Regions from separate parts of the Streptomyces sp. NPDC058231 genome, predicted to be linked through region 3. Evidence: riboswitches for the same ligand, from Rfam matches in the RefSeq annotation. Region 3 holds a riboswitch; each other region holds the start of a gene.

The links. Region 3 has a riboswitch for S-adenosylmethionine ahead of ACFVXE_RS04095 (putative leader peptide). Riboswitches for the same ligand answer to the same signal wherever they lie in the genome.
Region 1: another riboswitch for S-adenosylmethionine. It lies ahead of ACFVXE_RS27420 (aminotransferase class V-fold PLP-dependent enzyme); the one in region 3 lies ahead of ACFVXE_RS04095 (putative leader peptide).
Region 2: another riboswitch for S-adenosylmethionine. It lies ahead of thrC (threonine synthase); the one in region 3 lies ahead of ACFVXE_RS04095 (putative leader peptide).

What each region holds. Positions count from the first base shown of each region.
Region 1 covers NZ_JBHVWN010000050.1:383-10,763, reverse strand. The annotation lists gene ctaD (cytochrome c oxidase subunit I) at 1-1,087, shown strand, start outside; gene ACFVXE_RS27460 (cytochrome c oxidase subunit 4) at 1,084-1,482, shown strand; gene ACFVXE_RS27455 (Ig-like domain-containing protein) at 1,608-2,864, shown strand; gene ACFVXE_RS27450 (hypothetical protein) at 2,940-3,338, opposite strand; gene ACFVXE_RS27445 (heme-copper oxidase subunit III) at 3,526-4,146, shown strand; gene ACFVXE_RS27440 (c-type cytochrome) at 4,209-5,018, shown strand; gene ACFVXE_RS27435 (Rieske 2Fe-2S domain-containing protein) at 5,015-6,067, shown strand; gene ACFVXE_RS27430 (cytochrome bc complex cytochrome b subunit) at 6,064-7,689, shown strand; gene trpD (anthranilate phosphoribosyltransferase) at 7,812-8,876, shown strand; SAM riboswitch class IV at 8,961-9,078, shown strand; gene ACFVXE_RS27420 (aminotransferase class V-fold PLP-dependent enzyme) at 9,252-10,381, shown strand, end outside.
Region 2 covers NZ_JBHVWN010000046.1:24,046-34,426, forward strand. The annotation lists gene ACFVXE_RS26370 (trehalose-6-phosphate synthase) at 1-1,276, opposite strand, end outside; gene ACFVXE_RS26375 (glucosyl-3-phosphoglycerate synthase) at 1,321-2,271, opposite strand; SAM riboswitch class I at 2,423-2,549, shown strand; gene thrC (threonine synthase) at 2,567-3,868, shown strand; gene ACFVXE_RS26385 (ubiquitin-like small modifier protein 1) at 3,902-4,180, shown strand; gene ACFVXE_RS26390 (cold-shock protein) at 4,614-4,820, shown strand; gene groL (chaperonin GroEL) at 5,195-6,817, shown strand; gene ACFVXE_RS26400 (esterase/lipase family protein) at 6,898-8,130, opposite strand; gene ACFVXE_RS26405 (class I SAM-dependent methyltransferase) at 8,662-9,402, opposite strand; gene ACFVXE_RS26410 (glycoside hydrolase family 11 protein) at 9,542-10,381, opposite strand, start outside.
Region 3 covers NZ_JBHVWN010000004.1:42,669-53,049, reverse strand. The annotation lists one part of gene ACFVXE_RS04140 (IS5 family transposase) at 1-175, shown strand, start outside; gene ACFVXE_RS04135 (hypothetical protein) at 184-588, opposite strand; gene ACFVXE_RS04130 (hypothetical protein) at 859-1,086, shown strand; gene ACFVXE_RS04125 (hypothetical protein) at 1,115-1,507, shown strand; partial or broken gene ACFVXE_RS04120 (transposase) at 1,664-2,422, shown strand; gene ACFVXE_RS04115 (maleylpyruvate isomerase family mycothiol-dependent enzyme) at 2,581-3,318, shown strand; gene ACFVXE_RS04110 (hypothetical protein) at 3,375-3,557, opposite strand; gene ACFVXE_RS04105 (putative leader peptide) at 3,642-3,761, shown strand; gene ACFVXE_RS04100 (glutathione S-transferase C-terminal domain-containing protein) at 3,934-4,812, shown strand; SAM riboswitch class IV at 5,111-5,223, shown strand; gene ACFVXE_RS04095 (putative leader peptide) at 5,271-5,387, shown strand; gene ACFVXE_RS04090 (LLM class flavin-dependent oxidoreductase) at 5,461-6,690, shown strand; gene ACFVXE_RS04085 (NtaA/DmoA family FMN-dependent monooxygenase) at 6,710-8,086, shown strand; partial or broken gene ACFVXE_RS04080 (LLM class flavin-dependent oxidoreductase) at 8,083-8,322, shown strand; gene ACFVXE_RS04075 (LLM class flavin-dependent oxidoreductase) at 8,538-9,665, shown strand; gene ACFVXE_RS04070 (MFS transporter) at 9,842-10,381, opposite strand, start outside.

The sequences.
Region 1 (10,381 bases), on a different contig from region 3:
CCTGCTGACCGGTGTGCTGGTCCTGCTGGCCTTCCCGGTGCTCGCCGCCGCGCTCTTCGCGCTGGAGGCGGACCGCAAGTTCGGTGCGCATGTCTTCGACGCGGCCAACGGCGGAGCGCTGCTCTGGCAACACCTCTTCTGGTTCTTCGGCCATCCAGAGGTGTACATCATCGCCCTACCGTTCTTCGGAATCATTTCCGAAGTGATCCCGGTGTTCAGCCGGAAGCCGATGTTCGGCTACATCGGCCTGGTGGCCGCGACGATTTCGATCGCCGGTCTCTCGGTGACCGTGTGGGCGCACCACATGTACGTCACCGGTGGTGTGCTGCTGCCGTTCTTCTCGTTCATGACGTTCCTCATCGCGGTGCCCACCGGGGTGAAGTTCTTCAACTGGATCGGCACCATGTGGAAGGGCTCGCTGTCCTTCGAGACACCGATGCTCTGGGCGATCGGCTTCCTGATCACCTTCACCTTCGGCGGTCTGACCGGTGTGATCCTGGCGTCCCCGCCGATGGACTTCCACGTCTCGGACTCGTACTTCGTGGTCGCGCACTTCCACTACGTCGTCTTCGGCACCGTGGTGTTCGCGATGTTCTCCGGCTTCCACTTCTGGTGGCCGAAGTTCACCGGCAAGATGCTGGACGAGCGGCTCGGCAAGATCACCTTCTGGACGCTGTTCATCGGCTTCCACGGCACGTTCCTGGTGCAGCACTGGCTGGGTGCGGAGGGCATGCCGCGCCGTTACGCGGACTACCTCGCCGCCGACGGCTTCACCGCGCTGAACACGGTCTCGACGATCTCCTCGTTCCTGCTCGGCCTGTCGATTCTCCCGTTCCTCTACAACGTGTGGAAGACCGCCAAGTACGGCAAGAAGATCGAGGTCGACGACCCGTGGGGCTACGGCCGTTCGCTGGAGTGGGCGACGTCCTGCCCGCCGCCGCGGCACAACTTCCTCACCCTGCCGCGGATCCGTTCCGAATCCCCGGCGTTCGACCTGCACCACCCGGAGATCTCGGCGCTCGAACAGCTGGAGCACCACTCCGAGGGTGACAAGGCCCTCGCCGGTGGCAAGGAGGCGGGCAAGTGAAGATTCAGGGCAAGATGTTCCTCGGCCTGGCGCTCTTCATCCTCGTCATGGCCGTCACCTACGGCGTGTGGTCCAAGGAGCCGGTCGGCACCACCGCCCTCGTCCTGGCCTTCGGCCTGAGCGTCATGATCGGCTTCTACCTGGCCTTCACGGCCAGGCGGGTCGACGCGATGGCGCAGGACAACAAGGAAGCCGATGTGGCGGACGAGGCCGGCGAGGTGGGGTTCTTCTCCCCGCACAGCTGGCAGCCGCTCTCGCTGGCCGTCGGCGGCGCCCTCGCCTTCCTGGGCATCGTCTTCGGATGGTGGCTGCTCTACTTCTCGGCCCCGGTCATCCTGATCGGCCTGTTCGGCTGGGTCTTCGAGTACTACCGCGGTGAGAACCGCACCCAGTGACACCGCTTGACCGGTGACACCGCTCCACCTGACGGGGGGCCCGTACTTCTCGCACGAGAAGCACGGGCCCCCCGTTTGCAGTCACCCGGCGCGCTGAAACTGATGAATCTTCTTAGCGTGGGTTCATGAACATCACGCCGCGCCTCAGCCCCGTAGCGGGCTGCACCCTGCTGCTCGTGGCCCTGGTCGCAGGGGCGACCGCCTGTGGCGGGCCAGATGGCCATCCGCTCTCCGCGCAGCCGTACGACGCGGCGGACGAGATCTCCTCCAACATCCCAGGAGGGGATGAGAAGGCCGACCCCGACAAGCCACTCGAAGTCACCGCCACGGGTGACGACGGCCGGATCACGGATGTGACGGCCGTGGACGGGGCCGGACACCACGTCGCGGGCGAACTCGCCGCCGACGGACTGCGCTGGCACTCCACCGCCCCGCTCGCCGCCGGTTCCCGCTACTCCGTGAAGGTCAGCGTCGAGGACGACGACGGCGCCCCGGGCACCCGTACGCTCTCCTTCGAGACGGCCCCGGCGAAGAAGTTCCTGAAGGTCACTTTCGGCCCGCAGGCGGGCACCTACGGCGTGGGGGAGCCCATCACGGCGGTACTCAGCGCTCCGGTCAGGAACAAGGCCTCCAGAGCCGTCGTGGAGCGTTCCCTGAAGGTCCGCTCCACGCCCTCCGTGTCGGGCTCCTGGTACTGGGTCGACGACAAGACGCTGCACTACCGCCCGCAGGAGTACTGGCCGGCCAGGGCCTCCATCGTGGCGACCAGCAACCTGGGGGGCGTCAAGGTCACCGACAAGCTCTACGGGGCGCCCACCAAGGCGTTGAAGATCACTACCGGCGACCGCATCGAGGCCATCACCGACGCCGCGACCCACTCCATGACGGTGAAGCGCAACGGAGAAGTGATCAACACCATTCCGGTGACCACCGGCAGGCCCGGCTTCGACACCCGTAACGGCGTCAAGGTCGTGCTGAGCAAGGAGTACTCCGTACGCATGCGCGGGGAGACCATCGGAATCTCGGCGAACTCGGACGACGGGTACGACCTTCAGGTCTATTACGCGACCCGGGTCACCTGGAGCGGCGAGTACGTGCACGCGGCGCCCTGGTCCACGGGCTCGCAGGGCTACGAGAACGTCAGCCACGGCTGCACGGGCATGAGTACCAGTCAGGCCGAGTGGTTCTACAACACCGTGCGTACCGGCGACATCGTCAAGGTCGTCAACAGTGCGGGGCCGACGATGACACCGTTCGACAACGGCATCGGCGACTGGAACCTGTCCTGGGCCAACTGGCAGAAGGGCAGCGCCCTGCAGAACAACGCCACCCCGGACCGCTCGGACACGATTCAGGCGGCGCGCCTGCGCCCCGAGGTCTGACCGGCCAGGGGAGTGCGCTGCCCCTCTGAGGGACAGGAAGGGCCACGGAGGCGACCGTGGCGGCCGCCGGACCCGTCAGGCGTTGCAGAGCCTGCTGCGCAGCAGGGCGGCCAGGGAGTCCGCGAACCCGACCGGCTCGACCGGAAGGGTCACCGCGGCGTCCGCGCGGCTCCAGGTGGCCAGCCAGGCGTCCTGCGGGCGGCCGATGAGCAGCAGCACGGGCGGGCAGTGGAAGATCTCGTCCTTGATCTGCCGGCAGACGCCCATGCCGCCCGCGGGCGCCGTCTCGCCGTCCAGCACGCACACGTCGATGCCGCCGTTGTCCAGGGCGGTCAGTACCGCGGGCAGGGTGGCGCACTCCACGAACTCGACCGGTGGTACGTCCGCCGCAGGCCTGCGACCGGCGGCCAGCCTCACCTGCTCACGGATGTTGGCGTCGTCGCTGTAGACCAGGACCGTGGCGGTCGGCTGCATTGTTCCTCCGTGACATCTGTGTCTTCGGGGCTCTCTGGGCATGAACCGGTGCGCGGATCGTACTCCGGCGGACAGCCTGTCAGTACCGCTAATGACAGCGATTCGATGGGCCGTTCGGGGAGGACACACCCTCCTGACACACCGAACGGCACCCCCCGGAGTGAGGGCGGGATAAGCGACCGACATAATGTCGGTCGTGGCGACAGCAACGACAGTAGAAACCGGGCACGCGCACCCGTCGGTCAATCGACCGAACCTCACCAGCGTCGGAACCATCATCTGGTTGAGTTCCGAGCTGATGTTCTTCGCGGCCCTCTTCGCGATGTACTTCACCCTGCGATCGGTGATGGGACCCGACCACTGGAAGGAAATGGCTTCGGCCCTGAACTTCCCGTTCTCGGCGACGAACACCACGATCCTGGTGCTCTCCTCCCTCACCTGCCAGCTCGGCGTCTTCGCCGCGGAGCGGGGCGATGTGAAGAAGCTCCGTGCCTGGTTCATGATCACTTTCGTGATGGGTGCGATCTTCATCGGAGGCCAGGTCCTCGAGTACACCGAGCTGGTGAAGAAGGACGGCCTCTCGCTGTCCTCCGATCCGTACGGCTCGGTGTTCTACCTGACCACCGGCTTCCACGGTCTGCATGTGACAGGCGGTCTCATCGCCTTCCTGCTCGTTCTGGGCAGGACATACGCAGCCAAGAGGTTCACCCACGAACAGGCGACCGCTGCCATCGTCGTGTCCTATTACTGGCACTTCGTCGATGTCGTGTGGATCGGCCTCTTCGCCACGATCTACATGATCAAGTAACCGGGCTCGAACCCGAACCACATCCAGCATCGACGCAGAAGATCCTGACACCGGGGTAATCCGTGAAAAAGCTCTCCGCACGACGACGCCATCCGTTGGCGGCGGTCGTCGTACTACTCCTCGCGCTGGCGGCCACTGGGGGGCTGTACGCCGCGTTTGCGCCCGCGAGTAAGGCGCAGGCCGACGACACCGCCCAGTCCCTCGCCATCGATGAGGGCAAGAAGCTGTACTCCGTCGGTTGCGCCAGCTGCCACGGAACCGGCGGTCAGGGCACCACCGACGGGCCGAGCCTTGTCGGCGTGGGCTCCGCCGCCGTCGACTTCCAGGTCGGTACCGGCCGTATGCCGGCACAGCAGCCGGGTGCCCAGGTACCGAAGAAGAAGGTCATCTACTCCCAGGCCGAGATCGACCAGCTCGCGGCGTACGTCGCGTCGCTCGGCGCCGGCCCGATCGTGCCGACCGAGGACCAGGTCAGCCCTGACGGTGCGAACATCGCCAAGGGTGGCGACCTGTTCCGTACCAACTGCGCGCAGTGCCACAACTTCACCGGCGAGGGCGGTGCGCTCACCAAGGGCAAGTACGCGCCCAGCCTTGAGGACGTGGACCCGAAGCACATCTACGAGGCCATGCAGACCGGCCCGCAGAACATGCCGTCCTTCCCCGACACGACGATGCCCGAGCAGCAGAAGAAGGACATCATCGCGTACATCCACACCGTGAACAGCTCCGACTCCGAGAGCCCTGGCGGCCTCAAGCTGGGCGGCCTCGGTCCGGTCAGCGAGGGTCTGTTCGGCTGGATCTTCGGGCTGGGCACACTGATCGCAGTTGCCGTCTGGGTCGCGGCCCACACCGCTAAGGCCAAGAAGTCATGAGTAGCCAAGAGATTCCAGAGAAGAACCTGCCCGCCGGGCAGGACTCCGCGCACGGCGCGGTAGAGGGCGCGGGCGACCCGTTCGCGGACCCGGGGCTGCCGGCCCACCGGCCGCGCATCCAGGACATCGACGAGCGCGCCGCCAGGCGCTCCGAGCGCACGGTCGCGCTCATGTTCGTGGTGTCCATGCTCGCGACGGTCGGCTTCATCGCCTCCTACGTCATTTTCCCGGTCGACAAGATCGTGTACATCTGGCCGTTCGGCCATGTGAGCGCGCTCAACTTCTCGCTGGGTCTGACCCTGGGCGTGGCCCTGTTCACGATCGGAGCGGGCGCCGTCCACTGGGCGCGCACCCTGATGTCCGACGTGGAGGTCGCCGACGACCGTCACGCCATCGAGGCCGAGCCCGAGGTCAAGGCGAAGGTTCTCGCCGACTTCGCGGCCGGTGCCGAGGAGTCCGCCTTCGGCCGGCGCAAGCTGATCCGCAACACCATGTTCGGTGCGCTGGCCCTGGTGCCGCTCGCCGGTGTGGTCCTGCTGCGCGACCTCGGTCCGCTGCCGGAGAAGAAGCTCCGCCAGACCCTGTGGGCCAAGGGCAAGCAGCTCATCAACATGAACACGATGGAGCCGCTGCGTCCCGAGGACATCGCGGTGGGTTCGCTCACCTTCGCCATGCCCGAGGGCCTGGAGGAGGACGCGCACGACTTCCAGACGCAGATCGCCAAGGCTGCGCTGATGATCATCCGTATCCAGCCGGAGAACATCAAGGACAAGCGCGAGCGGGAGTGGGCCCACGAGGGCATCGTGGCCTTCTCGAAGATCTGCACCCACGTCGGCTGCCCGATCAGCCTGTACGAGCAGCAGACGCACCACGTGCTCTGCCCGTGCCACCAGTCCACCTTCGACCTCTCCGACGGCGCCCGCGTCATCTTCGGTCCGGCCGGTCACTCCCTTCCGCAGCTGCGGATCGGCGTGAACGCCGAGGGCAACCTCGAAGCGCTCGGTGACTTCGAAGAGCCCGTCGGTCCTGCCTTCTGGGAGCGCGGATGAGTACTGCGACAGACACCAAGCGCAAGGCGCCCGCCGGTGAGCGGGTGGCCGACTGGGCGGACGGCCGGCTCGGGATCTACTCCCTGGCCAAGTCCAACATGCGCAAGATCTTCCCGGACCACTGGTCCTTCATGCTCGGCGAGGTCTGCCTCTACAGCTTCATCATCATCATCCTCACGGGTGTGTATCTGACGCTGTTCTTCCACCCGAGCATGAACGAGGTCGTGTACCACGGCTCGTACGAGCCGATGCAGGGCATCCGGATGTCCGAGGCCTACTCCTCGACCCTGGACATCAGCTTCGACGTCCGCGGTGGTCTCCTGGTCCGCCAGATCCACCACTGGGCCGCGCTGATCTTCCTGGCCGGCATGTTCGTGCACATGATGCGCGTCTTCTTCACGGGTGCGTTCCGCAAGCCCCGTGAGATCAACTGGCTCTTCGGCTTCCTGCTGTTCGTCCTGGGCATGTTCACCGGTTTCACCGGTTACTCGCTCCCGGACGACCTGCTCTCCGGTACCGGTGTCCGGTTCACCCAGGGCGCGATCCTGGCCACGCCGATCGTCGGCACGTACATCTCGATGTTCCTGTTCGGCGGAGAGTTCCCGGGCGGCGACTTCGTCGCGCGGTTCTACTCGATCCACATCCTGCTGCTGCCGGGCATCATGCTCGGCCTGGTGGTCGGCCACCTGATCCTGGTCTTCTACCACAAGCACACGCAGTTCGCGGGTCCCGGCCGGACCAACAAGAACGTCGTCGGCATGCCGCTGCTGCCGATCTACATGGCGAAGGCCGGAGGTTTCTTCTTCCTGGTCTTCGGCGTCATCGCGATCATCGCGGGCATCGCCTCGATCAACCCGATCTGGGCCATCGGCCCGTACCGCCCGGACCAGGTGTCCACCGGCGCCCAGCCCGACTGGTACATGGGCTTCGCCGAGGGTCTGATCCGAGTGATGCCGGGGTGGGAGATCAACCTCTGGGGCCACACGCTGGTCCTGGGCGTGTTCATCCCGCTGATGGCCTTCGGACTGGTACTCGCCATCATCGCGGTCTACCCGTTCGTCGAGTCCTGGGTCACCGGTGACAAGCGCGAGCACCACCTGCTGGACCGCCCGCGCAACGCCCCGACCCGGACGGCCTTCGGCGTCGCCTGGATCACGGAGTACGTGATCGTCTTCATCGGCGGTGGCAACGACCTCTGGGCCACGCACTTCCACCTCTCGCTGAACGCCATCTCGTGGTTCGTCCGGATCTTCATCTTCGTGGGCCCGGTGGTCGCGTTCATCGTCACGAAGCGGATCTGCCTCGGCCTTCAGCGCCGCGACAAGGAGAAGGTGCTGCACGGACGCGAGTCCGGTCTCATCAAGCGCCTGCCGCACGGTGAGTTCGTCGAGATCCACGAGCCGCTCGGTCCCGAGCAGCTGCACACGCTCACCGCGCACGAGCAGTACAAGCCGGTCGAGATCGGCCCGACGGTCGACGAGAACGGTGTCGAGCGCAAGGTGCCCGCACTGCAGAAGCTGCGGGCCAAGCTCAGCAAGGGCTACTACGGCGAGCACAACCAGATCGCCAAGCCCTCCGTCGAGGAGTACAAGGAGATCACCAGCGGCCACGGCCACCACTGATCACCTGAACTGATCGCCACAGCAGGAGCCCCGTCCATTCGATGGACGGGGCTCTTCGCTGTCCCCGGCGCTCGATAAGGTGGGGTCATCCCTTTTTCGGCTGTGGACCCCAGGAGCGGACCATGAACGTTGTGACCCCGGTCGGCGGCGACAGCGTGGCGGCTCGTTCCTGGCCGGGCGTGCTGAACCCCCTGCTGCGCGGCGAGAACCTGACCGCGGACGACACCGCCTGGGCGATGGACAACATCATGAGCGGTGAGGCGACCGACGTGCAGATCGCCGGTTTCGCCGTCGCCCTGCGCGCCAAGGGCGAGACCGTCGACGAGGTCACCGGACTCGTCCGCGCGATGTACGAGCACGCCACCACGATCCACGTGCCGGGCCGCACGGTCGACATCGTCGGCACCGGCGGGGACCTCGCCAAGACGGTCAACATCTCCACGATGTCCGCGATCGTCGTGGCGGGCACCGGCGCCAAGGTCGTCAAGCACGGCAACCGCGCCTCCTCCTCGGCCAGCGGCGCCTCCGACGTCCTGGAGAAGCTCGGCGTCAACCTGGAACTGACCCCGCAGCGGGTCGTCCAGGTCGCGGAGGAGGCCGGCATCACCTTCTGCTTCGCGGTGAAGTTCCACCCCGCCCTGCGGTACGTGGCGAAGGCCCGCAAGGAGCTCGGCACACCGACCACGTTCAACATCCTCGGACCGCTCACCAACCCGGCCCAGGTGCGCTCCCAGGCCGTCGGGGTCGCCGATGCGAAGATGGCTCCCATCGTCGCGGGCGTGCTCGCGGCGCGCGGCAACTCGGCGCTCGTCTTCCGCGGCGACGACGGTCTGGACGAGCTGACCACCACGGCCACCTCCCGGGTCTGGGTGGTCCGGGACGGCGCGGTGCGCGAGGAGGCGTTCGATCCGCGCGACGTCGGCCTGGAGCTGGTCCCCGTCGAGGCGCTGCGGGGCGCCGACGCGTCGTACAACGCCGATGTGGCCCGCCGGCTGCTGGCCGGTGAGACCGGTCCGGTACGGGACGCCGTACTGCTCAACACGGCGGCGGCACTGACGGCGCTGGACCCGGGCGAGGGCACGCTGGACGAGCGGCTCGCCGCCGGGATCGAGAAGGCCGCCGAGTCCATCGACTCCGGTGCGGCCCAGGCGGCGCTGGAACGCTGGGTGGCGGTCAGCAACGCCTGACCGCAAGGAAATCCGGCACAGGGCGCAGTCCAGATCTTGGACTGCGCCTTGCGCGTCGGCGCACGTGTGGCAGGATGCTTGACAGGTCATGAGTGACAGCGACTACGGCCCCGGCCCGCTGTCCGGCAACCCTCCGTCCGTGGCGGGGTGCCCCGGGTGAAGACCAGGCCGTAGGCAGCGAGGTCTGCGGCAAGCGCGGACCCCTGGACATCTCCGAATGTCACATCCCTGGGGTCCTGGTCCTCAAGGGAGCCTCTTGTGAGCACGCGAATGCGATAGGGCCGTCGGCCCTTCTCCGCACACCCTTCACCTTCAGCTGCGCTGCCGCGTACCCGCCTGCGCAGTGAATTCGCCTGCCTGTTACGGGAGTTCGCCATGTCCGTCTTCACCGCTGCCGCCGACCAGTCCCTTTGTACCCCGCTGCCCGTTCTGGGACGAGATGTGACCGTTCCGCTGGTGACCGGCGGTGAGGTCACGTACGCCGCCCTGGACTACGCGGCCAGCGCCCCGGCCCTGCAGCGCGTGTGGGACGACGTCGCCGCGTACGCCCCGTACTACGGAAGCGTGCACCGCGGCGCCGGCTATCTCTCGCAGCTGTCCACGGATCTCTTCGAGAACAGCCGCAGGACCGTCGCGGAGTTCCTGGGCTGCCGCGCCGACGACCAGGTGATCTTCACCCGGTCGACGACGGACTCGCTGAACCTGCTGGCCGCGGCGATCCCCGCAGACTGCCAGGTCTTCGTGTACGAGACCGAGCACCACGCCTCGCTGCTTCCCTGGCGCGACGCCCGCGTCACCTACCTGAACGCCCCCCGCACCCCGGCCCAGGCCGTCGAGACGCTGGAGCGGGCGCTCGCCGGGCGTGACCCCTACGGCCCCGCGTTGGTCTGTGTCACCGGCGCCTCGAACGTCACCGGTGAGCTGTGGCCGGTGCGGGAGCTGGCCGCCGCCGCCCACGCGCACGGCGCCCGGATCGTCCTCGACGCCGCGCAGCTCGCCCCGCACCACGCGGTCGACATCGACGAGCTCGACGTCGACTGGGTCGCCTTCTCCGGGCACAAGCTGTACGCGCCGTTCGGCTCCGGTGTCCTCGCGGGCCGCGCCGACTGGCTCCAGGACGCGGACCCGTACCTCGCCGGTGGCGGCGCCTCGCGCAAGGTCGCCAGGCGCGCCGACGGCGGGGTGGACGTCGAGTGGCACTCCACCTCCGCCCGCCACGAGGCCGGCTCGCCCAACGTCATCGGCGCCTACTCGATCGCCTCCGCCTGCAGGGCCCTCGCCGAGGCCGGCTTCGACCGTCTCGTCGCCCGCGAGCAGCGGCTGGTCGCCCTGGTCAGGGCGGGTCTCGCCGAGGTTCCCCAGGTCAAGGTGTTGTCGCTGTTCGGCGACGACGCCCCGCGGGTGGGTGTCATCTCCTTCGTGGTGGAGGGCTGGAACAGCTCGCACTTCGCCGCGGCGCTCTCGGCCGAGTACGGCATCGGGGTGCGCGACGGGCTGTTCTGCGC
Region 2 (10,381 bases), on a different contig from region 3:
CCTCGTGCAGTGCGGCCGCCGTCGCCGACACGTCGTACGGGTTGACCACGATGGCGTCGGCGCCCAGCTCCTCGTACGCCCCCGCCTCCCGTGACAGCACCAGCGCGCAGCCGGCGTCGGAGACCACCGGGACCTCCTTCGCGACCAGGTTCATGCCGTCGCGGATCGGATTGACGAGCGCCACGTCCGCCAGCCGGTACGCCCCCAGCGAGCGCGCGAAGTCGTCGTCCACATGGAGCAGGACGGGGGTCCAACCAGGTGTCCCGTAGCCGGAGTTGATCTCCTCCGCCAGTCGCTGCACCTCCGCCGTGTACTCCCGGTACACCGCGAGGTCCTGCCGCGACGGGTACGCGAACGCCACGTGCACCACCCGTTCGCGCCACTCGGGGTGCGTGTCCAGCAGTTCCCGGTACGCCAGCAGCCCGCGCACGATGTTCTTGGACAGTTCCGTACGGTCCACCCGCACGATCGTCCTCCGGCCGGTGCCGCCCACCTGCTCCCGCAGGATCTCCATCCGCTCGTCCACGTCGCTCTCGTGCGCCCGGCGGCGCAGGAAGTCCGCGTCCGCGCCCAGTCCGTGCACGCCGACGCGTGTCCGGCCGGTGCCGCCCAGGATCTCCGTGCAGCAGCCGATGAAGGCGTCCGCCCAGCGCCGGGTCAGGAACGCCGCCCGGTCCGCGCCGAGGATGCCGCGGAGCAGCTGTCCGGCGATGTCGTCCGGCAGCAGGCGGAAATAGTCGACCGGCGCCCACGGGGTGTGCGAGAAGTGGCCGATGCGCAGGTCGGGGCGGAGTTCGCGGAGCATGCCGGGGACCAGCGCCAGGTGGTAGTCCTGCACCAGGACGGCGGCGCCCTCGCCCGCCTCCTCGGCGAGGGCTTCGGCGAAAGCCCGGTTGTACGTCTCGAACGACGCCCACAGGCGCCGGAACTCCGCGTCGAAGACCGGCTCCAGCGGCGTCTGGTACAGCATGTGGTGGACGAACCAGAGCACCGAGTTCGCGATGCCGTTGTACGCGTCGGCGTGCACGTCGGCGTCGATGTCGAGCATGCGCACGCCCGGCTCGGCGATCCCGCGCCTGATCGCTTCCCGGTCCCCGTCGCCGAGCGCGGCGCAGACCCACAGCTTGTCGTCGACGGCGCTCAGACCGGAGACGAGTCCGCCGCCGCCGCGCCTGGCGTCGATCGAACCGTCCTCCCGCAGCGTGTACGAGACGGGGCCGCGGTTGGACGCCACGAGTACCTGGGCGGCAGAGGTGATCGCGTGCTCGGAGACCATGTTGCGGAATCTAGCCCGATCGCGAACCGCCCAAACGTGCGAAGTCAGGCCGCGCGGCGCGAAACATACTCGTCGATCTCGCACATCGGCGGCCGTTCCTCCGTGTCCACCGGGTGCGTGCGCGGTACGAAGCCCTCCTCGCCGCGCTCGAACTGGGTCAGGGCCGGCCGTACCAGATGGCCTCGGGAGAGCCGCAGTTGTGCGGTGCGGTAGATCGCGGCCGCCATCCGGCCCAGTGCCTGCCCGTCCTGGTGGCGGTGTTTGCGCACCCCCACATCCACCTGTGCCAGCGCGTCCAGCCCCACCGTGTGCAGCGCGTCCACCAGCAGGCCCAGCTCCACTCCGTAACCGACCGGGAACGGCAGCCGTTCCAGCAGCGAGCGCCGCACCGCGTACTCGCCGCCCAGCGGCTGTACCAGGCCGGCCAGCTGCGGCCAGTGCAGATTGAGCAGCGGGCGAGCCACCAGTTCGGTGACCCGGCCGCCTTGACCTGCGGTGTCGCCGAGCGGGCGGTCGTACATCGCCTTCACGAACTGCACCTCGGGGTCGGTGAGCAGCGGGCCGACGATGCCCGAGACGAAGTCCGCCGAGAAGTCCTTGAGGTCGGCGTCTATGAAGCAGACGATGTCACCGCTGGTGACCAGCAGCGAGCGCCACAGCACCTCGCCCTTGCCGGGGAGGGCGGGTATGCGGGGGAGTATCGCGTCGCGGTGGACCACCCGGGCGCCCGCCTTCCGGGCGACTTCCGCGGTGGCGTCCGTCGATCCGGAATCGATCACCAGCAGCTCGTCGACCAGCTGGACCTTCTCCATCAGCTCGGCCCGGATCGTGCCGACGATCGCGCCGACCGTCGCCTCCTCGTTCAGGGCGGGCAGGACGACGCTCACGCTGCCACGCCGCGGATCCCTGGCCTTGGCGGCGAGGAGCCGGTCCAGCGGGCGGTCGGCGGCCGACCAGGAACGCCCGGCCAGCCAGCGTTCGACCTCTTCCAGCACGGTCGATACTCCCTGTATGTGATCCATCTCGCGGTTCGGACGACTATCTCAACCGTCCGTTGCTTCGGTTACAGTCTTGAACAACGCGGATGACCCTCGCATGTCGGGGTGTCCGCGAATAAATGCCTGGATCAATGATCCAGTGCCACAGCGCTCATCCAGAGGGACTGAGGGAACGGCCCGTTGAAGTCCCGGCAACCCTCCCGCCGACCGCGAGGTCAGGTGGGGAAGGTGCCAATTCCGTCTCGTGGCGAAATGCGTCGCGAGGAAGATGAGGAGAAAGGGCCTCGCCATCATGGCTGCGCAGACTGTTGCAGTAAGCACCGATTCCTCCACCGACGCCGTCGATCTCGGCCCCGCAGCGGCACTCTCCTGCCGCGAATGCGGAGAGCGTTTCGCGCTCGGTCCCATTTTCGCCTGTGCGTCCTGTTTCGGGCCGCTCGAAGTGGCGTACGACCTGCCGAGCGGCTCCCCGGACGAGCTGAAGAAGCGCATCGAGGCCGGACCGAACAACATCTGGCGTTACGCGCCGCTGCTGCCGGTCCCCGCCGATGTCGCCGACAAGCCCAACATCAACCCCGGCTTCACCAAGCTGGTCAAGGCCGACAACCTCGCCCGCGAACTGGGCGTCACCGGCGGCCTGTACGTCAAGGACGACTCCGGCAACCCGACGCACTCCTTCAAGGACCGCGTCGTCGCGATCGCCGTCGAGGCCGCGCGCGCCTTCGGGTTCACCACCCTCTCCTGCTCCTCCACCGGCAACCTCGCCGGTGCGGTGGGCGCGGCCGCGGCCCGGGCCGGCTTCCGGTCCTGCGTGTTCATCCCGCACGACCTGGAGCAGGGCAAGGTCGTCATGGCCGCGGTGTACGGCGGCCAGCTGGTCGGCATCGAGGGCAACTACGACGACGTCAACCGCTTCTGCTCGGAGCTCATCGGCGACCCGCTCGGCGAGGGCTGGGGCTTCGTCAACGTCAACCTGCGCCCGTACTACGGCGAGGGCTCCAAGACGCTCGCGTACGAGATCTGCGAGCAGCTCGGCTGGCAGCTGCCCGACCAGCTCGTCATCCCGATCGCGTCCGGCTCCCAGCTCACGAAGATCGACAAGGGGCTGCAGGAGCTGATCAAGCTCGGTCTCGTCGAGGACAAGCCGTACCGGATCTTCGGCGCCCAGGCCGAGGGCTGCTCCCCGGTCTCCACGGCCTTCAAGGCCGGTCATGACGTCGTGCGTCCCCAGAAGCCGAACACGATCGCCAAGTCCCTGGCGATCGGCAACCCGGCCGACGGCCCGTACGTCCTGGACATCGCCCGCCGCACCGGTGGAGCCGTCGAGGACGTCAACGACGACCAGGTCGTCGACGCGATCAAGCTGCTGGCCCGCACCGAGGGCATCTTCGCCGAGACGGCGGGCGGGGTGACGGTCGGCGTGACGAAGAAGCTGATCGAGGCGGGCCTGCTGGACCCGACGCTCACCACCGTCGTCCTGAACACCGGAGACGGTCTCAAGACGCTGGACGCGGTCGCCCCGACCACCGGTCCGACCGCGACCATCCGGCCGAGCCTGGACGCGTTCCGCGACGCCGGCCTCGCCGGCAGCTGACCCGACCACCCGAGACGTAAGGAAGGCACCCACATGAGCGTCAAGGTCCGTATCCCCACCATCCTGCGCACCTACACGGGCGGCCAGGCCGAGGTCCCGGCCGAGGGTGCGACGCTGTCGCAGGTCATCGACTCCCTGGAGCAGAGCCACCCGGGTATCGCGGCGCGCGTCCTGGACGACCAGGGCAAGCTCCGCCGCTTCGTGAACGTGTACGTCAACGACGACGACGTGCGCTTCGAGGGCGGCCTGGAGACGGCCACCCCGGACGGTGCGGGCATCTCCATCATCCCGGCGGTCGCGGGCGGCTGCTGACCCGGTATCGGGTCTCACGTCCGACTTCACAGCAGTACCGGAATTGCCCCCTCTGCGAGGTAAGCGGAGGGGGCAATTCTGCATGGTTGAGCGCGGTACAGTGGGGAAGCCCCCTCCGCTGCCCGTGCCGACCGCATATGAAAATGCGCCCGCCCGCGACAAGATGCAGCCAAAGTGCTCGATCTCCTTGCGCCGTAAGTGGCCTTTGTCCGGCCCGAGTTGCCCTGGAATCGCATAAATTCCGCATATTCGGGTGTTCGGTGCTGCCCAGAATTCTCGTCCGATTGACCTGTTGCAGAGGGCAGTTGGGCAGATACATTCAGCCGCGGTCGACGCGTTCCGGCGCACGCACCCTCTCCTGTCGGAGGGTGAGTTCTGACCCGGGTCCGCGAAGTGCGGTCCTGTGCAAGGGCCAGTAATAGGGGAGTTAGGCATGGCTCAGGGCACCGTCAAGTGGTTCAACGCGGAGAAGGGGTACGGCTTCATCGCGGTCGACGGTGGTGCGGATGTTTTCGTCCACTACAGCGCGATCCAGATGGACGGGTACCGCACCCTCGAAGAGGGTCAGCGAGTTGAATTCGAAATCTCGCAGGGCCAGAAGGGGCCGCAGGCGGACATGGTCAAGCTCGCCGTCGGCTGAGCTCGGCGCGGTCGGCCAACGACACTACTCACGCATGAAGGGCCCGTACCCCCAGGGGGACGGGCCCTTCACGCGTCGTCCGCCGCGTCGCCCCGCACCCCGTCCCGTGCGCCGCCCGTGCCCCCGTCCCGCGCTCCGCCCCGCGTGCCCTTCTCGGTCCTCGGTCGTCCACGACCGCCGGGGGCGCTTGCACTCGTGGGGGTCGAGTGCTAATCATTGCGTTAGCACTCTCCAGGTGAGAGTGACAGAACTTGGACCGGGCCGGTGAGGCCCGCAGGCTCGGTGGAGCAAGGAACCGCCGGGCAGGCAGGCCGTCCGTCGCGGGCGCCACTCGGTCCGGAGAAATCCACCCCTGTCCGGGAGGACCACTTCACATGGCCAAGATCATCGCGTTCGACGAGGAGGCACGGCGCGGTCTCGAGCGCGGGATGAACCAGCTCGCCGACGCCGTCAAGGTCACCCTCGGCCCCAAGGGCCGCAACGTCGTCCTCGAGAAGAAGTGGGGCGCGCCCACGATCACCAACGATGGTGTTTCCATCGCCAAGGAGATCGAGCTCGAGGACCCGTACGAGAAGATCGGCGCAGAGCTGGTCAAGGAAGTCGCCAAGAAGACGGACGACGTCGCCGGCGACGGTACGACCACCGCCACCGTTCTCGCCCAGGCTCTCGTCCGTGAGGGCCTTCGCAACGTCGCCGCGGGTGCGAACCCGATGGCGCTCAAGCGGGGCATCGAGAAGGCCGTCGAGGCCGTCTCCGCCGCTCTGCTGGAGCAGGCCAAGGACGTGGAGACCAAGGAGCAGATCGCTTCGACGGCCTCCATCTCCGCCGCCGACACCCAGATCGGCGAGCTCATCGCCGAGGCGATGGACAAGGTCGGCAAGGAAGGCGTCATCACCGTCGAGGAGTCCCAGACCTTCGGTCTGGAGCTGGAGCTCACCGAGGGTATGCGCTTCGACAAGGGCTACATCTCGGCGTACTTCGCCACCGACATGGAGCGCATGGAGTCGTCCCTGGACGACCCGTACATCCTGATCGCCAACTCCAAGATCAGCAACGTGAAGGACCTCCTTCCGCTGCTGGAGAAGGTCATGCAGTCGGGCAAGCCGCTGCTGATCATCGCGGAGGACGTCGAGGGCGAGGCTCTGTCGACCCTGGTCGTCAACAAGATCCGTGGCACCTTCAAGTCCGTTGCCGTCAAGGCCCCGGGCTTCGGTGACCGCCGCAAGGCCATGCTCGGCGACATCGCCATCCTCACCGGTGGCACCGTCATCTCCGAGGAGGTCGGTCTCAAGCTGGAGAACGCCGGCCTGGACCTGCTGGGCCGTGCCCGCAAGGTCGTCATCACCAAGGACGAGACGACGATCGTCGACGGCTCCGGTGACACCGACCAGGTTCAGGGTCGCGTCAACCAGATCCGTGCCGAGATCGAGAACTCCGACTCGGACTACGACCGCGAGAAGCTCCAGGAGCGCCTGGCGAAGCTGGCCGGCGGCGTGGCCGTCATCAAGGCCGGTGCCGCGACCGAGGTCGAGCTCAAGGAGCGCAAGCACCGCATCGAGGACGCCGTTCGCAACGCGAAGGCGGCCGTCGAGGAGGGCATCGTCGCCGGTGGTGGCGTGGCGCTGCTGCAGGCTTCCGCCGTCTTCGAGAAGCTGGAGCTCTCGGGTGACGAGGCGACCGGCGCCAACGCCGTCAAGCTGGCGCTGGAGGCCCCGCTCAAGCAGATCGCCGTCAACGGTGGTCTCGAGGGTGGCGTCGTCGTCGAGAAGGTGCGCAACCTGCCGATCGGTCACGGTCTGAACGCCGCGACCGGCGAGTACGTCGACATGATCGCCGAGGGCATTCTCGACCCGGCGAAGGTCACGCGCTCCGCGCTGCAGAACGCCGCGTCGATCGCCGCACTGTTCCTGACCACCGAGGCCGTCATCGCCGACAAGCCGGAGAAGGCCTCTGCGGCCGCTCCGGGCGGCATGCCGGGCGGTGACATGGACTTCTGATCCTGATGGATCGGTAAGTGCACGCTCGTCGGCCCCCGGGACCTTCTGGTCCCGGGGGCCGACGGCGTTCCGCGATCGTGCTAGCCCAGCCGCTCGATGATCCAGGAACAGAGTTCCTCGGTCACGAGGGTGTGGCCCTCGTTCTGCGAGGCGAGCTTGAAGTCGTCGAGCCGGCTGTCGCCCGGCGACATGTCGTCGATCGGGGCGTAGAGGTCCTGGTCCGTCGCCACGTCACGGATGTCGACCGCGCTGACCGCCGGGACGAAGCAGTGCGAGCGGATCGGGACGTCGGTCTTGAAGCCGAGCCACGGGTTGAGTTCGTTCAGCCCGTCGGCCAGGATGCCGAACCCTTCCAGGGTTCCGCCGGGCGCCCCGTCGATGGCGGGCAGCCCCGAGGTCCGTACCTCGTTCGTCTTCAGCGTCACCACCCGCAGCTTCGCGACCAGTTCCTTGCTCCCCGATGCCTGGGTGTAGAGCTTCGTGCCGGAGACGGAGAGTCCCTTGCCCTCCACGGCGAGGTCGCTCGGGTTGATCCCGTTGCCCGCTCCGGTGCCGACGCCGTTGGCGACGGCGATCTTCCGGGGACGCATCGGCCATTCGCCGATGCGCTCCATCTCCTGGAGGAAGGCGGTCCGCTGCTGGCTCTGCTCGGGCGTGCTGTCCCATTCCGGGATGTGCCGCCAGAGCAGCTGCTGAGCGGCGGGACTGTTGATCTGATCGGAGAACCGGCTGTCGAGATCCCGGATGTAGTGCGCGAACGCCTGGAGCGCGATCGGGATCCAGGCGCCGCGGTGCGGGCTGTCGTACGAGAAGTACAGGTCGGTCTGGTGGTCGATGTGCTCGCTCTCCATCTTGGCCAGCGCATGGCGGGTGACGAGCCCGCCCATGCTGAAGCCGCCGACCTTCAGCGGTGCGTCACCGGTGCGTTGGGCGATGGCGCGCATGATCGCCTCCCGGGCGACCCGGGAGTTGTCCAGGATCGACGCGCTGCGCTCGTCGAAGCCGACGATGATCACGTCGTAGCCGCGCTCGCGCAGCCGGCTGATGAACCGGTAGGCGCCGCCTTCCAGGTACTCCCAGAGCTCACCCAGCTTGCTCGGCCCGGAGTTGAACCCGTCGGCCGTGATGAAGGGCTTCACCAGCTGCTTGTGTCCCTTGCCGTAGTACACCCAGGCGGTGCCGCCCGGCAGCGGCCACTCCTCGTCGGCATCCGGCGCGGCGGCGGGCTCGGCGAGTGCTGGACGGGCGGACAGGACGATCGGTCGCTTGGACTTGAGTTCGTCGGCGATCTGGGCAGGGGTCGGTTCGGACACTGAGCGTTCCTTCCGGTGATGGATCGCCGCGGCGAGAGCCACCGCGGCGAGCGCCATGATGGATGTGGAAGATCACCTTCCGGAAGTGGATCCGAGGAGATCACCCATGTGCGCGAGCTGCTTTCGGACAGCGGTCGGATGGCCGGGTTCCACACGTCATGGCTGGTCCTGGTCGTCGGGGTGCCGTCTGCTGCTGCTGCTGCTGCTGCGAGCGACCGACCGCCCATCCGGAGGGACTTGTTCCGCATGGAGCGGGTGGCGTGTAGCCGACCCGGACCGGCGGGGGCGCGGTTGCCGTGCGCGTGTTCAAGCCGTCCCGTTCGGCTTCTGCGGGGTCCGGGCGAGCATTTTCTGGCCGATGATCGCCATGGGACGGACCGGTCCGCCACGCGTGTGGAGGAGTGGACGGGTGACCGCAGCGCCCGCTCCTCCGCCGGGGCGGAGTTCAGTGCCCGACCGCCTGCCCGCCCGCGCTCTGTCGCGGATTCACCGTCGGGGCCACGCCCGGCTCACGCCCGGCTCACGCCCGGCTCACGCCCGGTCGGCCTCCGGACGCCGTGCGAGAAGGACGAATTCCCGGCCCGGCCGGTCAGGGGCGTCACGGACCTCGTCGACCACATATCCCTGTGCGGTCAGTTCCGCCTCGATCTCCCGCAGCTCGCGGAAACGCAACGTCGAATCAGAGGTGAGTACCTGTCCGTCGGCGGCGAAGACGTAGGTTCCCCGGAAGGTGACCAGCGGCCCGTCCACCTCGGTCACCTGGAACCAGCTCTCGACCGCGCCGACGCCAGGGATCTCCGTCACGTGGTACGAATCCTTCCGGTTCCACTTCTCCCAGGCGCGCACGGCCGGATCCCGGGTCTCGAAGACCAGCCGCCCGCCCGGCCGCAGTGCCCGGTAGGCCCCCCGCAGGGTCTCCTGCCAGTCCTTCGGCGCGGCGATGGCCTGGGCGACGTTGGCCGTCATGGTCGCGAGGTCGACCCGCAGCGGCGGCAGCGCTGTCGCGTCACCGTGGATCCAGCGCACCCGGTCGCCGCCCGGTTTTCCCCGGGCCACATCGACGGAGGCCTTCGCGGGGTCGAGTCCGACCACCTCCAACCCGCGATCGGCCAGGAGGAGGGCGAACACTCCCGTCCCGCAGCCGATGTCCAGCACCCGGCGGGCGCCGAACTCCTCCGCCATGCGGACGTACGCGTCGAGATCGCTGCGATCGGGATCCAGCGGGTCGTAGATCGCGGCAAGTCGTGGATGTCCGAAGCATGCGTCAGTCATGCAACCGAAGGTAGGGGTGCCGGCTCGGGGCCGCTCGTCCTTTTCCGGGGCTCCCGGCGGCCGAACCGCACCCGTGACGCGGCGGCGACGGAGGGCCGCGTCACGGGTGCGGTGGTCTCGGGTGCGGTGGGCTCGGGCGTCAGCTCGCGCTGCAGGTGACCGTCGGCCAGGTCCAGGTGCCGTTGGTCTGGATGGTGGCACCCCAGTTGTTGCCGCTGCCGTTGGATTTGGCGGTCAGCACTTGGGCGCTGGGGTAACTGGCGCTGATGTTCCAGGTCGAGAGGACCTTCTCCGGGGACGGGACGTTCATGGTCACGGTCCAGTTGCTGGATCCGCTGACCGAGACGTTGAGGTTGTAGCGATCGCTCCACTTGTCGCCCGCGGACAAGGTCGCGGTGCAGCCGCCGGAGCCACCGCCGCCGGTCGAGCCGCCGGTCGAGCCGCCGGTGGAGCCGCCGCCGGTCGAGCCGCCGGAGCCGGTGTCGCCGACCGTGATGTTGGAGTTGCCGCTGCTCTGGTATCCCTCGGTCGCGAGCATCATGTAGTTGAAGCTGCCGAGGTTCATGCCCTTGCCGGCCCAGGCGTCGAAGTGGTTACCGGTCGTGATGGTTCCGCCGGTGCGCTTCGACTGCCGGACGCTCCAGTACTGATTGAAGGTCTTGGTGCCTTCGATGGAGGGCGCGTTGGTGCGCGTCGTCTCGTAGATGTCGTAGGTGCCGCCGTCGCTGGTGACCGTCCCCTTGAACGTTCCCGTCGGCCGGTAGGTGCCCCAGTTGTCGACGACGTAGTACTCCACGAGCGGGTTGGTGGTCCACCCGTAGAGAGCCAGGTAGGCGTTGCCGGACGGGTTGAAACTGCCCGAGTAGTTCACGCTCCGGCGCCCACCGGTACTCCAGCCCTTGCCGGCGACGAAGTTCCCGACGTTGCTCCAGGAGGTGCTGTAGTTGCCCCCGGCGCCCAGGTTCATGGAGACCGAACC
Region 3 (10,381 bases):
CGGAGGCCGCCCACCCGCTTTCGATGCCGAGGCTTACAAGCAGCGGAATACCGTCGAACGGTGCATCAACCGACTGAAGCAGTGGCGCGGCCTCGCCATGCGAACGGACAAGCTCGCCATCGCCTACCAGGCCGCACTTCACCTCGCTTCCATCCTCATCTGGGCCCGCAGGTGAAAGACGTACTACCGCAGGTCCGCGCTTGGTCGGCGACGCCAGTCCCATCCCGGGTGATGGTCCAACAGCGTGAGGAACTCATGCGCCGGCAGGATTTCGTAGTGGTTGGTGTCGATAAGACCGTCGAACCCATCGAGAACGCGACGGAGGAAGGCTCGGGCCGCGTCCATGGACTCGCACGAGACATAGACCCCATATGGCTCACCGATCTGGGATCTCACCTCCTCAAGCTCGTCCGGCTCGTAGTCCGCCAGGATCCTGCCTGAGAGGTCGAGGTGGTACGAGTACCCGTGCCAGTGGAGCCGCTCGTCACCCGTCGCAGCGTCCGGCACGAGATCAAAGGAACGGATAAGCCCCTCAAGCAACGGACGTTGCTCCACCGGGGCAAGAACGATCACAGACGGCCAGGACACGAGCTTCCACCTCCAAAGCGACCGTATCCGAGCAGTTCCCTCACGTCGTCTGACTTCTCGACCAGTCAGTGCAGTTGGCACCAGTTCACGAACAAGGAGACACGCTCTAGGGCTGACGATCCACGGAGTCAATTCGTGCTGTCCGACGGCGGTGCGGGCTCCCGCCGCGGCTGCCCTCGCGGCAGCGGTATGGCAAGCGGCCGAGCCGGGGTCGTGAGAGGCCGGTGTAGCCTTCTGGCCGTTCGATTTCAGGCAGGGGGTGGGGATGCGATGGACGTAGCGCGCGTCATGGAGTCGTTGGCAGAGCAGGGTGTGACGGTGTTGTTCAAGGTCGACGCCGAGCGCATGCGCGATGCGACGAAGCCCTGGACCTTCGTCGCGAGCGGGGTTCCGTTTCGGGATGATCGCCTGGTTCGCACGGACGCCGTCTCTCTGGACGCTCGCCTGGAGGTCTGCCTTCCGCGACTGCGTGAGCTTGGCTCGGTGATTCCCGATTGACGGTGCGCTCCAGGGTGGGCAACGAGCCGTGATTGAGCTTCCCGAAGGGTCATGGTGGGACTGGGACATTGTCGCCTGGGACCCCGGGCAGTTGCGTCTGGGCGCCGGGCACGACATCTCGTACGCCCACGGACTGGAGCTGGTGTTCAGCGACCCGGTCTTCGTCACGTGCCCGGCCGCCTTCCGGGACCCGGTGTTTCGTACGCCGACCCCTGACGAGGTCCGACTCATTACCCGGCAGATCGGTGAGACGCCTCCCGTACTAATTGCCTTCGAGGCCGATGCGGGCGGGCCGATTCTCGCCTCCGGCCTGGTCGCGGCCGGGCAGCTCGACATCGTCCAGGGAACCGTCTTCCGGTACTGGCGCGAGAATCTGGCAGTCGGGGAACGTCTGGCTCCCTGGGTGCAACGTCCGGCTTGATCGGTCCTCGGCCTATGCGGCCGCCGCACAAGTGAGCAGTGCTCAGGACCTATGGATCAGCCCCGGAAGGCGTGCGGAGGGCGTTCCTTCCCGATTGATCCTGTGATGGTCAACGAGTAGGCCGGCGTCACGAGCGCCGGTCGGGAAGGCACGTCCGTGCTCACCGTCGTGAATAGCGACGCCTCCACGCGAGAGGGCTCCCTGATCGACGACATCGTCCGCGCGGGCGCACGACGGATGCTCGACGCAGCCCTTGAGGCGGAAGTCGATGCCTGAATCGCCGAGTTGGCCGATGAGCGCGACGAGCGCGGCCTTCGTCTCGTCGTTCGCAATGGCCACCGCCAGCCCCGCAAGGTCACCACCTCGGCTGGATCGGCCGAGGTCCGGGCACCCTGAATGAATGACAAGCGCGTGGACGACACGCCGGGAGAGCGACGGCGGTTCTCCTTGGCGAGCCTTCCGCCGTAGTGCCGCAATTCCCCGGAGATCGCCGAGGTGCTGCCCCTGCTCCACCTGCGCGGCCTGTCATCCGGTGACTTCGTGCCCGCGATGGAGCAGTTTCTGGGCAGCTCCGCCGGTCTGTCCCCGGCCACGGTCACCCGGCTGACGGCTCAGCGGCAGGACGACCACGCCGCGTTCCAGGACCGCGACCTGTCCCAGACCCACTACGTCTATATTTGGGTCGACGGCATCCACCTGCTGATAGGCCTGGAACAGGCCAAGGCCGCCGTCCTGGTCGTGCTCGGCGTGCGCGCCGACGGCACCAAGGAGCTGGTGGCCATGGCCGACGGTTACCGCGCGTCGACCGAGGCGTGGGCCGGCCTGCTGCGCGACTGCGCCCGCCGGCGCATGCGCGCCCCGGTCATGGCCGTCGGCGACGACGCACTCGGGTTCTGGAAGGCTCTGCGTGAGGTCGCCGGCCGTGGGCCCGCAGCTGCGACGGTCACGCGTGGTGGCGGGGCCGCGCAAGCTCGCCGGCGAGCCGTCAACGGCGCCCATCTGGTCCCGTTGGTCCGCGCCGGTGCCCGGTTCGAACGCGGTCTGTCGGTCGAGCGGCCCGAGGCAGTGGCAGCGTGACGACCGATGCCGACGCGGGCTTCGACCCCGCGGCCGTCCTCGAGCAGATCGATGCTGCGACCGAGCACCTCCTTCGGACGGCAGCCCGGTTCACCGACGCCGACGTGCGCGCCCCGTCGCTGCTGCCGAACTGGTCACGCGGGCATGTCCTGACCCATCTGGCCCGCAACGCCGATGGCGGCCGCCATCTGCTGATCTGGGCCCGGACCGGAGTGGAGACGCCGGAGTATCCGAGCGTGGCGGCCCGGGAGGAGCAGATCGAGAGGGGAGCGGGTCGCGGCGCCAATGCACTCGTGGCCGACCTGCGCGACAGTGCCGCCCAGTTCGCGGCGGAGTACCGGTGGATGACGACCGCGGCGTGGAATCGGACGGTTCGCTGGACGCGGGGTCAGGAGCGTCCCGCGGCACGGGCCGCCGATTCCCGGCTGTGCGAGGTGCTGGTCCACCACGTCGATCTGGACGCCGGGTACACGCCTGCGCGGTGGCCGGCCGACTTCGTCCACGCGATGCTGGGCCGGGTGGTCGCGTCGTTCAGCGCACGCGCCGACGCCCCTGCCATGAGGTTGCACGCCGCCGCCACCGACACCTGGTACGACATCAGCACCGCGCGGCCGGCACCAGTGGTCCACGGCCCGGAAAGTTCACTTCTGGCCTGGCTGATGGGACGTTCCCAGGGCGCTGACCTGACCGTGCAGGACGGCGCGGCACTACCCGAACCACCATTCCTCTACTGATCGTCGGCCGCGGGCCGAACGCCACCGCAGATCAGCGGATCCACAACTCTTGACAATTACTCCGACGGTGTCGGCGGCAGGTTCGGTATCCAGTAGCCCGTCGGCGCGTCCTCATCGAGCCGCCATTTCACCAGCACGGCGGAGGCGGGCAGGATGCTGTCCCACTGGTCGCTTCCGCCGCCTGTCGCCTGCGCGGCGGCCGAGGACGGGCGATACCCCTTGCGACACAGGCCCTGCACGGGTGGAGGCAAGGAGCACTCTTGACGAGGTGCGCAAGCAGTTCGACACTCCAGGGTGGAGCGCGAGCGAACGGGCAGGAGACCATGGGGCGTTCAGAGGTGGAAACGGTCTGTGTGGTCTGCGCGCTCCAGCTGCCGTTGCTGACTTCCCGTCGCCACATCGATCTGCTGCGCGTCTGCAGCGCGGCAAGTCCTCTCGGCTGAGGCGGAGGCAGCGGCCTCGCCCCCGCACTCCATCCGACTTCTCCTCCCTCTGTGGATGGTCGCGCGCCGACGTCGCCGCGCCCCACGCCCTCCGCATGTCTGCGTGCCCGAATCCGACGCACCAGACCTGCCCCCACAACCCGCGTACCGCAACCAGGACCCAGGGAGACGCATGCTCGCCGTACCCTCGACAGCCACCCCCTCCTTCCGCGGAAGGATCGGCTGTGACACACGCAGCGGCTACTACGCCGCACCGCACCGCTACCGGCTCCACCTCACCTTGTCCTGCCCGTACTGTTTGCAGATCGCCGTCACCCACAGCCTGCTCTGCCTCGACGACATCCTCCCCGTGACGCTGTTGCCGTCGGTGCCCGACGGTCCCGATGGGAGCCACGCCGCGCTGCGCCCCCTGTACGAGGCCAGTTCGCACCAGCACCCCGGACCGGCTGCGGCGCCTGTGCTCAGCGATGGCTGGACGGGGCGGATCGTCAGCACGCATACCCCCGACATCCTCCACGACCTCGCTCGGCACCTCCGCGGCCGTGGCCCTTCACTCCAGCCGTTCGGCACCGAAAAGGGGATCGAAACCATCGGACACCTCTGCGAGCGGGACATCAACGAAGCCGCACAGCGCGCCGGGCAGCCAGGCGTCGACGGCACTACACGTGACACCGCTCTCTCCACCTTGATCAGCGCACTGGACTCGCTGGAGGAGTTGCTCGCCTTCCAGGAGTACGTGCTGGGCGGTGAACTGACCACGGCCGATGTGCAGGTGTGGGTGACCCTGCTGCAACTGGACACCGTGCACCGGCGCCACCTGGACGCTGCCGCAGTGCACCGCATCGCCGGCCACCCGCGGCTGTGGGCCTACGCACGGCGCCTGGCATCGCTCCCCGCCTTCGGCTCCCACCTCGACCTGGACGGCATTGACCGTAGGCACGACGCACACTGCCAGGGCCTGGAGTCCGCGGGTGCGGCCGTGCAGATCGTGGACTGGGCGGCGGCATACGCACCGAAGGAGGCCGCGACGGCCGGGGAGCAGCCCGACTGAGTGAGGTCTGCCGGACGGGCCGTGCCGGCTGGAGCCGTCCGTGGACACGCTGTCCGGGGCGGCGCGGACTGCCCCCACCGCGGTACAGGTCGTGCACCCGGCCCCACGACCTGTACCGCGGTGGGGGGCACCTCGCTCGTCCATCCTGCGCCACCGTACGAACTTTCAGTTGGCGCGCACTCGGTACGGTCGGATGGAACAGATGGCGCAGCACTGCTGTTATGCGTCGTGGCGATGTGAGCATGACCATGATTTCCGGGCGTTGCGCGGAGCAGGTGCCCCGCGTAGCCTTCGGGGCGGTCATGAGTGTCAGCGTCAAGCCCTGGCTTGCTGACCGGCAACCCTCCTGCGCGGCGGGGTGCTCCAGATGACGACCAGGCGGAGCCCGTCCGGGTTCCGCAAGCGCGAAGTGGGCGAGGCCCCCGGGTCCGCCGAGACGGAGGGCGGAGGTGACGGTCATGCCACCCGTGTCCTGCCTGCCTGTCAGGGTTCTTGCCCAGCGACGGCGTCTCCACCTGTACTCCCGGACCCACATCGACCTGCAGCGTGTGGCCGGCGCGCTCTGTTGTTCCTGACCCGTTCCCTGCCGCCGAACCTTTCCGACGAGGCTCGGCGATCACATACGGTCAATCAGGAAGGCGCCCTTTCGTGTCCTCATCTTCTTCGCTGTCCTCTTCTTCCTCATCCTCCGCGCTTCACCTCGCCGTCGCTCTCGACGGCGCAGGCTGGCACCCGGCCGCTTGGCGCGAGCCGGGGGCCCGGCCCCGGGACCTGTTCTCCGCGACGTACTGGTCCGACATCATCACCGAGGCCGAGCAGGGTCTGCTCGACTTCGTGACGATCGAGGACGGGCTCGGGCTCCAGTCCTCGCACTTCACAGAGCCCGACGGGCGTACCGACCAGGTGCGTGGGCGGCTGGACGCGGTGCTCATCGCCGCGCGCGTGGCCCCGCTGACCCGGCACATCGGGCTCGTACCGACCGTGGTCGCCACCCACACGGAGCCGTTCCACATCTCCAAGGCGATCGCCACACTGGACTATGTCAGTTCCGGTCGCGCGGGCCTGCGGGTCCAGGTGTCGGGGCGGCAGAACGAGGCGGCTCACTTCGGCCGCCGTACGATCCCGCGCATCCGCTTCGGAGAGGCCTACGCACCGGAAGTCCAGGACGCAATCACCGAACTCTTCGATGAGGCCGCCGACTACGTCGAGGTGGTCCGCCGTCTGTGGGACAGCTGGGAGGACGACTCGGAGATCCGGGACGTCGCCACCGGCCGCTTCATCGACCGCGACAAGCTGCACTACATCGACTTCGAGGGCCGGCACTTCAGCGTCAAGGGTCCCTCCATCACGCCCCGGCCACCTCAGGGGCAGCCGGTCGTCAGCGCGCTGGGGCACGAGACCGTTCCGTACCGGCTGATCGCACGCTCGGCCGATATCGGGTACGTCACCCCGCACGACGCCGGCCAGGCCCGCGCCATCATCGACGAGATCAGGGCCGAACAGGCCACGGCGGGGCGTGCGGGGGAGCCCCTGTACGTCTTCGGCGAACTGGTTGTGTTCCTCGACGACGACCCCGCAGCGGCAGCGGCCCGCCGGGACCGATTGGACGGCCTCGCGGGCTATGAGTACACCAGTGACGCGAAGGTGTTCACCGGCACCCCCGCGCAGTTGGCGGACCTGCTCCTGGAGTGGCAGCGGGCCGGGCTGTCCGGTTTCAGGCTGCGCCCCGCCGTGATCGGCCACGACCTCCAGGCGATCACCCGCGGCCTGGTGCCCGAACTGCAGCGCCGCGACGCCTTCCGGCGCGTCTACGAGGCCGACACCCTGCGCGGGCTGCTCGGTCTCTCCCACCCCGCCAACCGCTACGCATCCGTCTGAGCCGGAGGGAACACCGACCATGAGCAAGCCGCTCAAGCAGATACATCTCGCGGCCCACTTCCCCGGCGTGAACAACACCACCGTGTGGAGTGCCCCCGAGGCCGGCAGCCACATCGAGTTCAGCTCCTTCGCGCACTTTGCGCGCACCGCCGAACGCGCAAAGTTCGACTTCCTGTTCCTCGCCGAGGGGCTGCGGCTGCGCGAACAAGGAGGTCAGATCTACGACTTGGACGTGGTGGGACGCCCCGACACCTTCACCGTGCTGTCCGCACTCGCCGCCGTCACCGAACACCTCGGCCTGACCGGCACCATCAACTCCACCTTCAACGAGCCCTACGAGGTGGCCCGCCAGTTCGCCGGCCTCGATCATCTCTCGGGCGGGCGCGCAGCATGGAACGTTGTCACTTCATGGGATGCCTTCACCGGAGAGAACTTCCGCCGCGGCGGCTTCCTCCCGCAGGAGGAGCGTTACTCCCGCGCCAAGGAATTCCTGGCCACCGCGAACGAACTGTTCGACTCGTGGCGTGGTGACGAGATCGTCGCCGACCAGCAGACCGGTACCTTCCTCAGGGACGCACAGGCCGGAGCCTTTGTGCACAAGGGACAACACTTCGACATCGAGGGGCAGTTCAACGTCCCGCGCAGTCCGCAGGGCCGACCGGTGATCTTCCAGGCCGGTGACTCCGACGAAGGACGCGAGTTCGCGGCCGCCGGCGCCGACGCCATCTTCAGTCGGTACAGCACCCTCAGGGAAGGCCAGGTGTTCTACACGGACGTCAAGGGCCGCCTCGCCCGCCACGGCCGCACCCACGACCAGTTGCTGATCCTGCCCGCCGCCACCTTCGTCCTCGGCGACACGGACGCCGAGGCGCAGGAGGAAGCCCGTGAGGTGCGCCGCCAGCAGGTCAGCGGCTCCACCGCGATCAAGCACCTGGAGTTCGTCTGGAACCGCGACCTGTCCGCGTACGACCCGGACGGCCCGCCTCCCGACATCGAACCGGACCTCGGTGAGCACACCATCGCCCGCGGCCGCGCCCAGGTGCGTATGTACCGCGACCCCCTGGCGATCGCCCGGGAATGGCGGGAGCGCGCGGCCGCCAACAAGTGGTCGATCCGCGACCTGGTCATCGAGACCGGCAATCGTCAGGCTTTCATCGGTTCCCCGGCCACGGTCGCCGAGTCCATCAACTCCTTCGTACAGGCCGACGCCAGTGACGGCTTCATCCTTGCTCCGCACATCACCCCTGGCGGACTGGACGTCTTCGCCGACACCGTGGTCCCGCTGCTGCAGGAGCGCGGCGTGTTCCGTACAGAGTACGAGGGCACGACCCTGCGCGACCACCTCGGCCTGGCCCACCCCGACGCCGACGCGCCGGGTCAGCGGGTGGCTTCATGAAGTTTCTGGCCGTCACCCTGATCGTGCATGCCCCGCACCCGGTGACCGCTGTGCAGAAGCCGACCGATGGGCGCTTCCGAGAAGTCATCGACAACGCCTTGCACGCCGAGGAGTTGGGATTCGACGGCTTCGGCGTGGGGGAGCGGCACGAGCGGCCGTTCATCTCCTCCTCACCGCCGGTCGTGCTCAGCCATGTCGCAGCGCTCACCTCCCGGAGCCGGCTGTTCACCGCAGTCGCGGGTGGTCTCACCGATGCCCGGCACCGTGATTCGCTCGAACTCTTCCGGTCCGACATCGCCCCCGTGCTGCGACCGGACATCCCCGACCCGTCGTTGGCCTGGGGGCCGGTGCTCGCCGAGTACGGCTCTGCACACACCACGGTCGAGGGAACGAACCAGTCCATACCTGTGTCCGCTGCCCTTGCCGCCGAGCACTGAGGAGAAACCCGGCCGTGTCCCGCATCCCCCTCGGGGTCCTCGATCTCGTCCCGATCTCGTCCGGTTCCACCGCTGCCGAGGCGCTGCGCAACACCATCGACCTGGCCCGGCAGGCCGAGCGGTTCGGTTACGCCCGCTACTGGTTCGCCGAACACCACCTCAACCCCGGTGTTGCAGGCACTTCACCGGCTGTGATGCTGGCCCTGACCGCCTCCGCGACCTCGACGATCAGGCTCGGCTCCGGGGCCGTACAGCTCGGCCATCGCACCGCCCTGTCCACCGTGGAGGAGTTCGGCCTGATCGACGCCCTGCACCCCGGGCGGCTCGACCTGGGGCTCGGCCGCTCAGGCGGACGTCCCGCCGGGCGCTCCGGGAAGTCCTCGCCGACCTCGATTCCCATCGTGGACGGACGAGCCCCCAACGGGCTGAGAATCCCGCCGAAGTTCTCCTTCGAGCGCCTGCTCGGCTCACCCCGGATCGCTCTCCAGCAACAGTTGCTGCATCAATCCGGTGCCCGGCCACAGGACTACGGCGAGCAGGTCGACGACATCCTCGCGCTGCTGAGGGGTACGTACCGGTCCGGGGACGGCATCGAGGCGCACGCCGTCCCCGGCGAGGGCGCCGATGTGCAGGTGTGGATCCTGGGCAGCAGTGGCGGACAGAGCGCCGACGTCGCAGGCCGCAACGGTCTGCGCTTCGCCGCGAACTACCACGTCAGCCCGGCCACCGTACTGGAGGCGGCCGAGGGGTACCGCGCCGCGTTCCAGCCGTCCGAGGTACTCGACAGGCCGTACGTCAGCGTTTCCGCCGATGTCGTCGTCGCCGAGGACGACGAGGCCGCCCGCGAACTCGCCACCGGCTACGGTCCCTGGGTCCGCAGCATCCGCACCGCCGAGGGCGCCATCGAGTACCCCACCCCCGAACAGGCCGGAGCCCACCTGTGGACCGACGCGGACCGGGACCTGGTCGCGGACCGAGTCGACACCCAGTTCGTCGGATGTCCTGGGCGCGTGGCCGACCAGCTCGAAAAACTCCAGGAAGCCACTGGCGCAGATGAGTTGCTCGTCACCACCATCACCCATGGCCACGCCGACCGGGTGCGTTCCTACGAATTGCTGGCCGAGGAGTGGCGACGCCGGTGAGCCTGTCCGTGGCCACCGATCCCTGATGCGTTGCCGCACCCACATCCACGTGCATGCCCCGGGCGTGGTCCGTGGAGGTACACAGGCACTGCGGGTGGGGGAAGGGCCGGCTGAGTTGTCCCTGAGTGCGCCAGGATGCTGTTCCGCCAGGGTGCCGGACCGCCTCGGCGGGCTGATCAGGCGGCTTGTGTCCTTTCCATGGAGGCAGTCTGCCTCTGCCCGGCACGCTGGTGGTGTTGTGCCCAGCGGACAGCGGGTGGTGCTGCCAGACCCGTCAGGGCGAACAGTGCTGCCATGACATACCACCCGGGTCGGCCCCAGGTGATGCACAGCGAAATGAGCAGCGCCGGTCCGAGGGCCTCGGCCAGTCCGGCGCCCAGGCCGAATGCGCCGAGGTACTGGCCGGTGGCGTGCTGTGGCGCGAGAGCGAAGGACACCTCGAAGCCGGCGGCGGAGTGCCACAGCTCGCCGACGGTGTGGATCACTACTGCGGTGAGGAGCAGCGCTGCGGCGGCCCATGCGGGTATGCCGCCGGACAGGGAGATCAGTGCACAGGAGACGAGAAAGGCCATGCCTGCTCGGCGGTAGGCGTTTCCGCCGGCTGCGGGGGAATCGACGTTGCGGCTGGCTCGCACCTGGAACGCGACGACGATGACGGTGCCGGTGAGCATGGTGCCTGAAATGAGCCAGTGCGGGGCGGTAGTGGCACCGACCAG